3 regions of the Sporacetigenium mesophilum DSM 16796 genome follow, and region 1 is predicted to be linked to each of the others. Evidence: riboswitches for the same ligand, from Rfam matches in the RefSeq annotation. Region 1 holds a riboswitch; each other region holds the start of a gene.
The links. Region 1 has a riboswitch for cyclic di-GMP ahead of BS62_RS07710 (YveK family protein). Riboswitches for the same ligand answer to the same signal wherever they lie in the genome.
Positions count from the first base shown of each region.

Region 2: it holds a riboswitch for cyclic di-GMP, as region 1 does, so the genes downstream of both, BS62_RS04760 (OmpL47-type beta-barrel domain-containing protein) here and BS62_RS07710 (YveK family protein) in region 1, are expected to answer to the same signal.
Region 3: it holds a riboswitch for cyclic di-GMP, as region 1 does, so the genes downstream of both, BS62_RS14005 (IS1595 family transposase) here and BS62_RS07710 (YveK family protein) in region 1, are expected to answer to the same signal.

Region 1 covers NZ_JCANUR010000007.1:72,550-75,841, forward strand. Annotated here, with positions in the region: gene BS62_RS07705 (phospho-sugar mutase) at 1-1,240, shown strand, start outside; cyclic di-GMP riboswitch class II at 1,438-1,521, shown strand; gene BS62_RS07710 (YveK family protein) at 1,647-2,336, shown strand; gene BS62_RS07715 (CpsD/CapB family tyrosine-protein kinase) at 2,341-3,045, shown strand; gene BS62_RS07720 (polysaccharide biosynthesis protein) at 3,068-3,292, shown strand, end outside.
Region 2 covers NZ_JCANUR010000003.1:119,000-122,291, forward strand. Annotated here, with positions in the region: gene BS62_RS04745 (hypothetical protein) at 5-262, opposite strand; gene BS62_RS04750 (LysE family translocator) at 299-907, opposite strand; gene BS62_RS04755 (Lrp/AsnC family transcriptional regulator) at 919-1,359, opposite strand; cyclic di-GMP riboswitch class I at 1,783-1,876, shown strand; gene BS62_RS04760 (OmpL47-type beta-barrel domain-containing protein) at 1,966-3,292, shown strand, end outside.
Region 3 covers NZ_JCANUR010000025.1:2,030-5,321, reverse strand. Annotated here, with positions in the region: gene BS62_RS14015 (FMN-binding protein) at 1-501, shown strand, start outside; gene BS62_RS14010 (NAD-dependent protein deacylase) at 607-1,314, shown strand; cyclic di-GMP riboswitch class I at 1,369-1,463, shown strand; gene BS62_RS14005 (IS1595 family transposase) at 1,643-2,689, shown strand; gene BS62_RS14000 (hypothetical protein) at 2,757-3,158, shown strand.

The sequences.
Region 1 (3,292 bases):
TTATAAGGTATATTGGACTGATGGAGGACAAGTATGCCCAGATATTGCTAATGAAATAATAAAAGAGGTAAATAAAATAGATGACTATAGTACAATACCTACTATTGATGAACAAGATGCAATAGATAGTGGAATGATAGAAATTTTAGGTGAAGAAGTAGATAGAGCATTTATTGATGCTGTTAAGAGTCAATCTTTAAGAAAAGACATAATAGAAAAAGTAGGCAAAGAATTTAAGATAGTATTTACTCCTCTTCATGGAACTGGAAATAAGTCAATAAGAAGAGCTTTAAAAGAAGTAGGATTTGAAAACATAATAGTTGTTAAAGAACAAGAAAATCCAGATCCAAACTTTTCAACTGTAAAATCTCCTAACCCAGAAGAAAGAGATGCTTTTAATATAGCTATAGAATTAGCTAAATGTGAAAATGCAGATATTATAATAGGTACAGACCCAGACTGTGATAGAGTAGGGGTTGTAGTTAAAAACAAAGAAAATGAGTATATAGTTTTAAATGGAAATCAAGTAGGTTCACTACTTGTCAATTATGTTATAGAAAATTTAGTCAAAGAAAATAAGCTGCCAAATAATCCAACTATAGTAAAAACTATAGTTACATCAGAGTTAGGTTCAGTTATAGCTAAATCATATAACGTTGATTGTCTAGATACTTTAACAGGATTTAAGTTTATAGGTGAAAAAATACATGAATTTGAACAAACTAATGAAAAATCATTTGTTATGGGATATGAAGAAAGTTATGGTTATTTAGTTGGAACCCATGCTAGAGATAAAGATGGAGTTGTGTCAGCGCTGCTTATAGCGGAGATGGCAGCATATTATTATTCTAAAGGTATGAGTTTATATGAAGGTTTAATAGAGGTTTCTGAAAAATACGGATATTATAAAGAAGATCTTAAGTCAATTACCCTTAAGGGAATTGAAGGAATGGAAAAGATAAAGACTATAATGAATTACTTTAGAAATAGCAAAATAAATTCTATTAATAATATAAATGTGAAAGAAATAAATGATTATGCTAAAGGAATAGAAGAACTACCAAAGTCGGATGTTTTGAAATATATATTAGAAGATAATTCATGGATAGCTATAAGACCATCTGGAACAGAACCTAAAATAAAGTTTTATTTTGGAACTAACGGAAATACTCAAGAAGAAGTTGATAATAAATTAGAATATATAATAAAAGATATTATGAGTATAGTTGAATCTATATAATAATTAAGAAGTACTATTTAAATAGTGCTTCTTTTTTTGTAATAATCAGTTAATTCTAAATAAGCCATATTGTAAATTCGTGTCGAAATACCGAGACATCAAATTGTTGAAAACTGTACGTTACTAAGTTATACTTTTAAAGGGGAAAAGGTCATATTACTTAAAAAAATGTCTAATTTTATATAAATAACTTAAATAGTTAGAAATGGAACGAAGAAACATATTCTGTATCTGGGCACCTGGAGTATGTGGAGTTAGTGGTGCACCCACCCATTCAAATTATACTAGTAGCACTGGTTTAATATGGATAGGTGGGTTTTTTTGCATTATAAAGTCGAAGCCTATATAATAATAGATAGGAAGAAAATAATATGCAAATTAATAAATTCAAATAGGAGGAAAGAACATGGAAGAAACAATAGACTTAAGAGAGTACGTAGACATTATCAAAAAAAGGTTTTGGATAATAGCACTTATAACTGTTATAGCATCATTAGTTAGCGGAATTGTAAGTTTTTATGTATTAGAGCCAGTATATGAAGCAGGAACAACATTAATGGTTAACAAATCTAAGACTACAGAAGACAAAGAAATTACAAGTGATGATATAATGGTAAATCAAAAGCTAGCATTAACTTATGGAGAAATAGCAAGATCAAGAAAGGTATTAGATAGAGTTATAAATGATTTAAATCTGAACGTTACATATGAGCAATTATCAAGTGCTGTTACAATTTCTTCTGTCAAAGACACTGAGATTATAAACATTAAGGTTCAAAATACAAATCCACAATTATCATACAAAATAGCAAACAAAATACCTGAAATATTCACAAAAGAAGTTAGAAGAATAACTAAGGCAGACAGTGTTGAAGTTTTGGACTATGCTGTAGTACCACAAAATCCAATTAAGCCAAACAAAATGATGAATGTTGCTATAGCAGCTGTTTTAGGTATGATGATAGGTTTATTCTTAACATTCTTACTAGAATACCTAAACAACAAAATTAAAACTCCTAACGATATAGAAAGACACTTAGGGTTACCAGTACTTGGAATAGTTCCTAATACTGAAAGTAAAAAGAATAGGAGGTAGCAAGTTGAATAATATTACATCTTATGTTGACCAAAAGTCACATATATCAGAAGCATATAAAAATATAAGGACTAATATAGCATTTTCTAATGTAGATAAGGATATCAAAACTATACTTGTTACTAGTGCTCAGCCAAGTGAGGGGAAAACGACTACAATATCAAATCTGGCTGTATCATTTGCAGCACTTGACAAAAAGGTTATAGTAATAGATTGCGATTTAAGAAGACCTTCTTTACACAAGCAATTTAATATAAGTAATTTACATGGTTTAACTGATGCTCTTATAGGTTCAAAACCATATTTTCAGTGTATACAAAAAACTGAAATAGAAAACTTAGATATATTAACAGCAGGCACTATTCCACCAAATCCATCGGAAATACTAAGTTCTAATAATATGAAAACATTAGTAACGGGATTGTCAGAATACTACGATTATGTTTTTATAGACTCACCGCCAATTGGGTCTGTTACAGATGCAGCTATAATATCTTCATATTCTGATGGAGTTATATTGGTGTGTGCATCTAATGAAGTAGATTCAGAACTAGCTAAAATAGCTAAGGAAAAATTAGATAGTGTAAATGCAAAGATGTTAGGAGTAGTTCTTAATAAACTTGATTTAGATGCAAGTAAATACTATGGATATTATTACTACAGCTATGGTGAAAAAGACAAAAAAACAAATAAAAGAAATAAAAGATAGGTAGTAAAGTAGGGGGGATATTATGGGAGCGGTAAAATCTTTGGAGTATGAAGAAGACAATCATACTATTGGTAATTTTTTTGACAAGTACAGAGTAAGACAATTTGTTTTAGTATTATTAGATATTATTTCAATTAACTTAGTAGCAATATTGTCTCTAGAACTTACTTTTAATATGGCTCCACCTATGGAGTATGTTGCACTACTGAAAAAAACATTACTTATTTATACATCAGTATCGATATGG
Region 2 (3,292 bases), on a different contig from region 1:
TTAATTAATAATTCTTTTTTGGTCTTAAGTCTGACTGACTTAAGTGTTTTTTTATAATGTATGAAGTTCCATCTTTTTTATATTCAGCTTCATAAGAATATCCGTATTTATCAATTTCATAATAATCTAATATCTTTACAGAATCTCCTGCTCTTAAAGATATAGTTTTTGTGTTAGTATCACTACCATCTATATGGGCTTTAAGTCTTCTACTTTTTGCTAAATAAGCAGTATCATTTACATCAAATTCTCTTTTTATCATTGAAATCTCCTTAAGAATATGTTAATATAGTCTATTTTATCCATTATAAACGTTATTGATTCCAAAAGCAACTAATACCAATCCAACAATTATATTTAATATATTAATGAATATTGAATCTAAAAAATTATTAATAAAGCTTCCCAAAATTGAAATAAGTGTTAAGAATAATACAGTTGACAACACTGCTCCAAGTCCAAATAAATACATATTCTTTTTATCCATATTTTCTTGGGAGATCTTCGTAGAAAAAACCCCTGCCCAAAACAGTATTGTCAATGGATTTGATATAGTTAATAGCATTGTTTTTAAAAATACATTTTCTCCACTTTGATTTGATGCAAAATTCAAACTGGGTAGGATTTTAATTCCAAAAGATCCTACAATATTACTTAATCCAAAAACAATAAGTACAATAGCCCCAAAATATTTTATTAACCTTTGTCCTTTTTCATATTTATTTAGTACAGTTCCCATACCAAGTATTGCGGCAATTATATATAAACAATCAATAATTGTTACCCCTAATACCCCAGTCTCTGCTGCAAAAAATCCAGATGAAGCCGCAGTCTGAAAAATAAATAAACATATAGGTCCTACTGCTAACTGTAATAATATTCCAAACCTAAATCCTTTTATAATCATACAGTAGCCTCCTACCTATTAGCAACTTCTTTTAATGTTGATAAAACAATCAATGTATTAGATTTTCTAACACCTTTAATAGACTTCATTTTATTACTCAAAAAATCCTCTAACTCTCCTGTATCATTCATAAGAACCTTTAGCATATAATCATATTCTCCCGCCATATGATGGCATTCGATTACTTCAGAAAATTGAACAATTGTTTCTCTAAAATTTTGGATATTTGCTGTTTCATCAATATTTACAAATATAATTGCTAAAAGTTTATATCCCATTTTCTCGCGGTTAACCTTAATCGTATATTGTTCAATAATATTTGATTCTTCTAATTTTCTAATTCTTTCTGAAACGGCAGGTATTGATAAATTCACTTTCTTGCTAATTTCAGAAGCAGTGGCTCTGCCGTTTTCTTTCATAGACTCAAGAATCTTTGCATCAATAATATCCATATCTCAGCCATCTCCTCTTAATCAATTTAATTTATTATATAAATAATCCTAAAATTAGTAAACAAAATTAAGATACATCAATAATTTTTTAAGAATAATATGTTTTTACTTAAAATTTTATTAAATTATATATATTTATGTCATTATACTTAAAATCTTAAAGGTTGTTTTAATTCCTCAACTTGTTTAATATAGCAAAAATAAATTGATTTAAATATTACGTAAGAATATGCTTAGAAATAATATATTTTGATTTATATTGTTTCTTAATGGTAAATATAGTAAAATTATGTACAAGATATATGGGTCAATAACTTAATCAATATAATTAGGTAGTCACTTTTTGATTCTTTAAAAGTATAGAGATTTCCTAGTTTTAATTAGTAAGTTTTTAAATTCATATACCTAAAATAAATATATTATAAGTGAAAAAGGCAAATCATAGGAAACTATGAGACGCAAAGCCAAGGGCCTGAACCACGACCTTTATTTACGTGGATGGTAGCCGGTTGCCACAGGGAATATAGTTTTCTTATCTATAAGCCTTATTTAAGGTTTATCTTTTTCCCTATTCCCCTTTTTCGCGAAGAAAGGTAGGGTCATGCCATGAAGAAAAATTTTCTTCGAAGTTTTCTAATTTTAGTAGTACTATTGGCGTTTCAACTAGGATTTCCTTTGGTTAATGCATATGCATTAACTACCAACAATGACGTACTGCCGCCAAGCAACCTATCATCACAACTCATTACACCGAGTAATGTAAAGCTTTCATGGAACTCTGTTTATGGAGCTAATGGTTATAATGTGTATGGAATTATTGACAGTCAGCTTAAACTACTTGGAACAACAACATCAACATCTTATACATTTAATAGTCTACCAGAAGGCTCGTATAGATATGTTGTGTCAACATTAAGTGCTGACGGAGAATCAGGTCCATGTGCTCCTGTTTCAGTTGATATTGACTATCCAACTATGGTAGCACCAATAGCCATAACCAATAAGATACAAAATGGCAATGATATCGTCCTAAGTTGGCCAGTATCTCAGTATGCTGAAAACTACAACCTCTATCAAATTAATGAAGATGGACAAAAAACATTGATTTCCTCGGTAAAAGCGCCCACTTACACATTTACTAATGTAGATGCTGGAAATTATACCTATGCGGTTTCTGCGGAAAATTCCCTTTATGGTGAATCTTCAGTGTCAAATTCTACACAGGTTCAAGTGATTTTACCAACTATGACTGCTCCAAGTAACCTCACATACTCATTATCCAATGGTAATGATATAACCTTAAAATGGAATGCTGTTCCTTATGCAACATCATACAAAATATATAAGGTTATTGATGGTCAAAAAGTTCTTGCAAGCACATTAACTGGAACATCAGTTACTTATACTAATAGACAGGCTGGTGATTATATCTATGAGGTTCATTCCTATAGTAGTCGTTTTGGTGAATCATTAGATGGAAGTCAAACCAAATTTACTCTAGTTATGCCGACAATGCAATCACCAGGTAATTTAACATATACTATTACCAATGGAAACGACATCACCTTAAAATGGAATACTGTTCCTTACGCAACATCTTACAAAGTATATCAGATCATTGATGGTCAAAAAGTCTTAAAAAGTACACTAACTGGAACATCTGTTACGTATACTAATAAACAAGCTGGTGATTATATATATGAGGTTCATTCCTATAGTGATCGCTTTGGTGAATCACAAGATGGAAGCCAAACTTCCTTGACTCTAATACTACCAACAATACAATCGCCAGATAATTTAACATATACTATTACAAATGGAAATGACATTACTCTAAAGTGGAATGCTGTTCCTTACGCGACAGCTTATAAAGTATATCAGATTATTGATGGTCAGAAAGTTTTAAAAAGCACATTACCTGGGACATCTACAA
Region 3 (3,292 bases), on a different contig from region 1:
CAAGATGCAGCAAAAGTTGACGTTGTAACTGGTGCTACTCATTCATCTAGAAACTTTAATGAACTTGCAGCAGCTGCAATAGAAAAGGCAAAAACTGGGGATACTACAGCGGCAATAGTACCTCTTTATGAAGATGGTACTTACAAAGTTGAAGCAGATAAATTTGACGATCATGGTTGGAAACCTTTTGTAGAACTTGAAATAAAAGATCATAAAATTGCAAATGTAAATTTTGATTATATAAATGAAGCTGGTAAGTTAAAGTCTGAAGATGCAGAGTACAAAGCTAATATGGAACCAGTTGCAAAAACTTATCCAGAAAAATATATGCCTGAATTAGAAAAAGCATTAGTTGATAAGCAACTTATAGGTGATGTTGCAGCTGTATCTGGTGCTACACATTCTTCTGATAACTTCAAAGCATTAGTAGAATATGCTTTAGATGATTTAGCAGAAGTAGGTAAAACTGGCACTGCTTCTATGAGCATGACTGAAGAATAAAAAATAGTATATAAAAGTTATATTGTAATAGGGCGATTAAATAATCGCCCTATTTTTTAATATAAGGATATAATATAGTAGAAATAGTAAAAAGGATGTGACTATATGGATAATAATTATATAGAAATAGTAAAAATCTTAAAAGAATCAAAAAATACAGTGGTGTTAACAGGAGCAGGTATTAGTACAATGTCTGGAATTCCTGATTTTAGATCATCAAATGGAATATACTCAACTACTCCAGAAGTAGCTTTATCCAAAGGATATTTTTTAAGAAATACTGAGAAGTTTTATAAGTTTTTTAAAGAATTTTTCGTATTTAATAAGTTTAAGCCTAATATTGCTCATGAAATTTTGGCAAAATGGGAAGAAGAAGGCTATATTTCAAGTATTATAACTCAAAATGTGGACAATCTACATCAATTAGCTGGCAGTAAAAATGTGTTAAATATACACGGGAATGTTGATACTGGAACTTGTTTAATTTGTGGTAATAGTTATTCTCAAAATGAATATTTAAAAAATTACAAATGTGAATGTGGTGGATTAATAAAGCCAGACATAGTTTTGTATGATGAGAATGTACCTTTATTCTCTGAAGCTATAAATAGGGTATCTAGTTGCGATTGTCTATTAGTATTAGGTACATCATTAGTTGTGTATCCTGTAGCAAGCCTTATAGAATACATTCCTAAACATAGTAAAATTATTATAATAAATTATACAGATACTCCTTACACTAACTCTAATAAAGTAATTTCTATAAAAGATGAGATAGGCAAAACTTTAACTGAAATAGACAGTAGATGGTGATACATATATTTACAAGATATTATATAAAATATATAATAATTATATAGGACTAAAATTCGATAAAGGCAAACTTTGGGAAACCTAGGGACGCAAAGCTAAAGGGGCTAATTTTACACTTGTAAGTGTAATTATGCCAGCCAGTTGCCGAAGAGAGCATAGATGTGTGTCTATTAAAGCTATTCTTTTTGAATAGCTTTTTTAATTACTTTAAAGCTTTATTAATTCTTTTAGGCTATGTTAGACAATTGTGTGATTAATTATATAAAAATAGGTTATAATATAGATATCTGCTATGTTTCAATAAATTTTTAGAAAGGATGATTATATTATGCCTACAAAAAGTATGAAAGCCCTAGTAAAAAGTCTAAACAAAAATGAACTTAGAGACCTAATTTCTATAGCACAGGAAATTTTAAGTAATTTATTCAATTCGGATGAAATTAAAGATAATATCAAAGAAAGTAGATTTTCTAAGGGATATGAATGTCCTAAGTGCCAATGCAAAGAAGTTAATAAAAATGGCAAATCTAGAGGTAGACAAAGATATATCTGTAAGAGATGTCGTACTACTTTTGATGAGATGACACTATCTCCATTTTCTAGCACTAATTTGAGTTTAGATAAATGGCTAAAATATTGTGAGTTAATGATATTAGGACTTTCTATAAGAAAATGTGCAGAAGAAGTAGGTGTAGGCGTTAAAACATCTTTTTTTATGAGACATAGAATACTAGATGTAATTAATTTATCACTAAAAAATGATATTGTTGAAGGAATAGTTGAAGTAGATGAAGTTTTTTTAAGAGAATCCTATAAAGGAAATCACTCAAAAAGTACTACTTTTATTATGCCTAGAGAGCCTAGACAAAGAGGTAAAGGAAAGTACGATAAGAAAAAGAGAGGTATATCAAAAGAACAAATTTGTATAGAATCAGCCATAGATAGAAAAGGAAATATCCTTATGGGTACTGTGTGTAAAGGTAGAATAACTAAAAATGAAATAGTTAACTTCTTTGATGGAAAAATAGGCAAAGATGTTACTTTTTGTACAGATTCACATAAATCATATCCTAAGATAGATAAAGAACTTAAGGTAAGCTTAAAACAAATTCCTAGAGGAAAACAAATGATAGATAGCGTATATCATTTACAACATATAAACGCCCTTCATAGTGGATTTAAGAGATGGATACAGGTATTTAATGGTGTGTCCAGTAAATATTTGAACAACTATTTGGCTTGGTTTAAGTTTTTACAAATAAGCAAAAAGAATAAGAAATCTGATAGAATCAGAGATATGTTAGTTAATGTAGCAACTAAAGAAACTTATATTACTAGATATACTATAAAGAACAGACTTATTGAACTAACTTAAAATATAGTATATAGTATAATCAAAGTTTACAGTTGTATAAAACTTTATATTAAATATAATGGAGGGAGTGCTTAAAATTAAGGAATCAGTAAAATTCATAAATTATATATATAGTGCTATTATGCTTGCAATTTCACTATTTCTTTTTTTTACATTTAAAGAAAGCAATAAATTTATATTTTACTTTGCAACTTTTTTATTGTTCGCTTCAGGAGTAGTAATTGAGTGGACGTATTCTTTTTCAGATGTAAAACCTTTAAAGCTAAGCATTATTTTAACTATTATAGCTTTATTTATTCCCGTATTAGCTTTATATATTTTAACATTATTAAAAGTAAATGAGTACAATGCACCAATAGCAATTCTCCTAAATATTGCTATTGTAAATTACTTAGTTAGAAATTTAGAGTCAATAAAGAAGATATTTAATAAATATTTTACAAAAAATGATGAGCATCCTAATAAATAAAATACGTATTCTTTATATAAAACGCAACTAAATACTGTAACATTCCATCAATGTTATATAATTTGGTTGCGTAAATTGTGGATAATGTTTATAAATTAAGAATCACTTACTGTTAAAATTAATCAATAACTGTA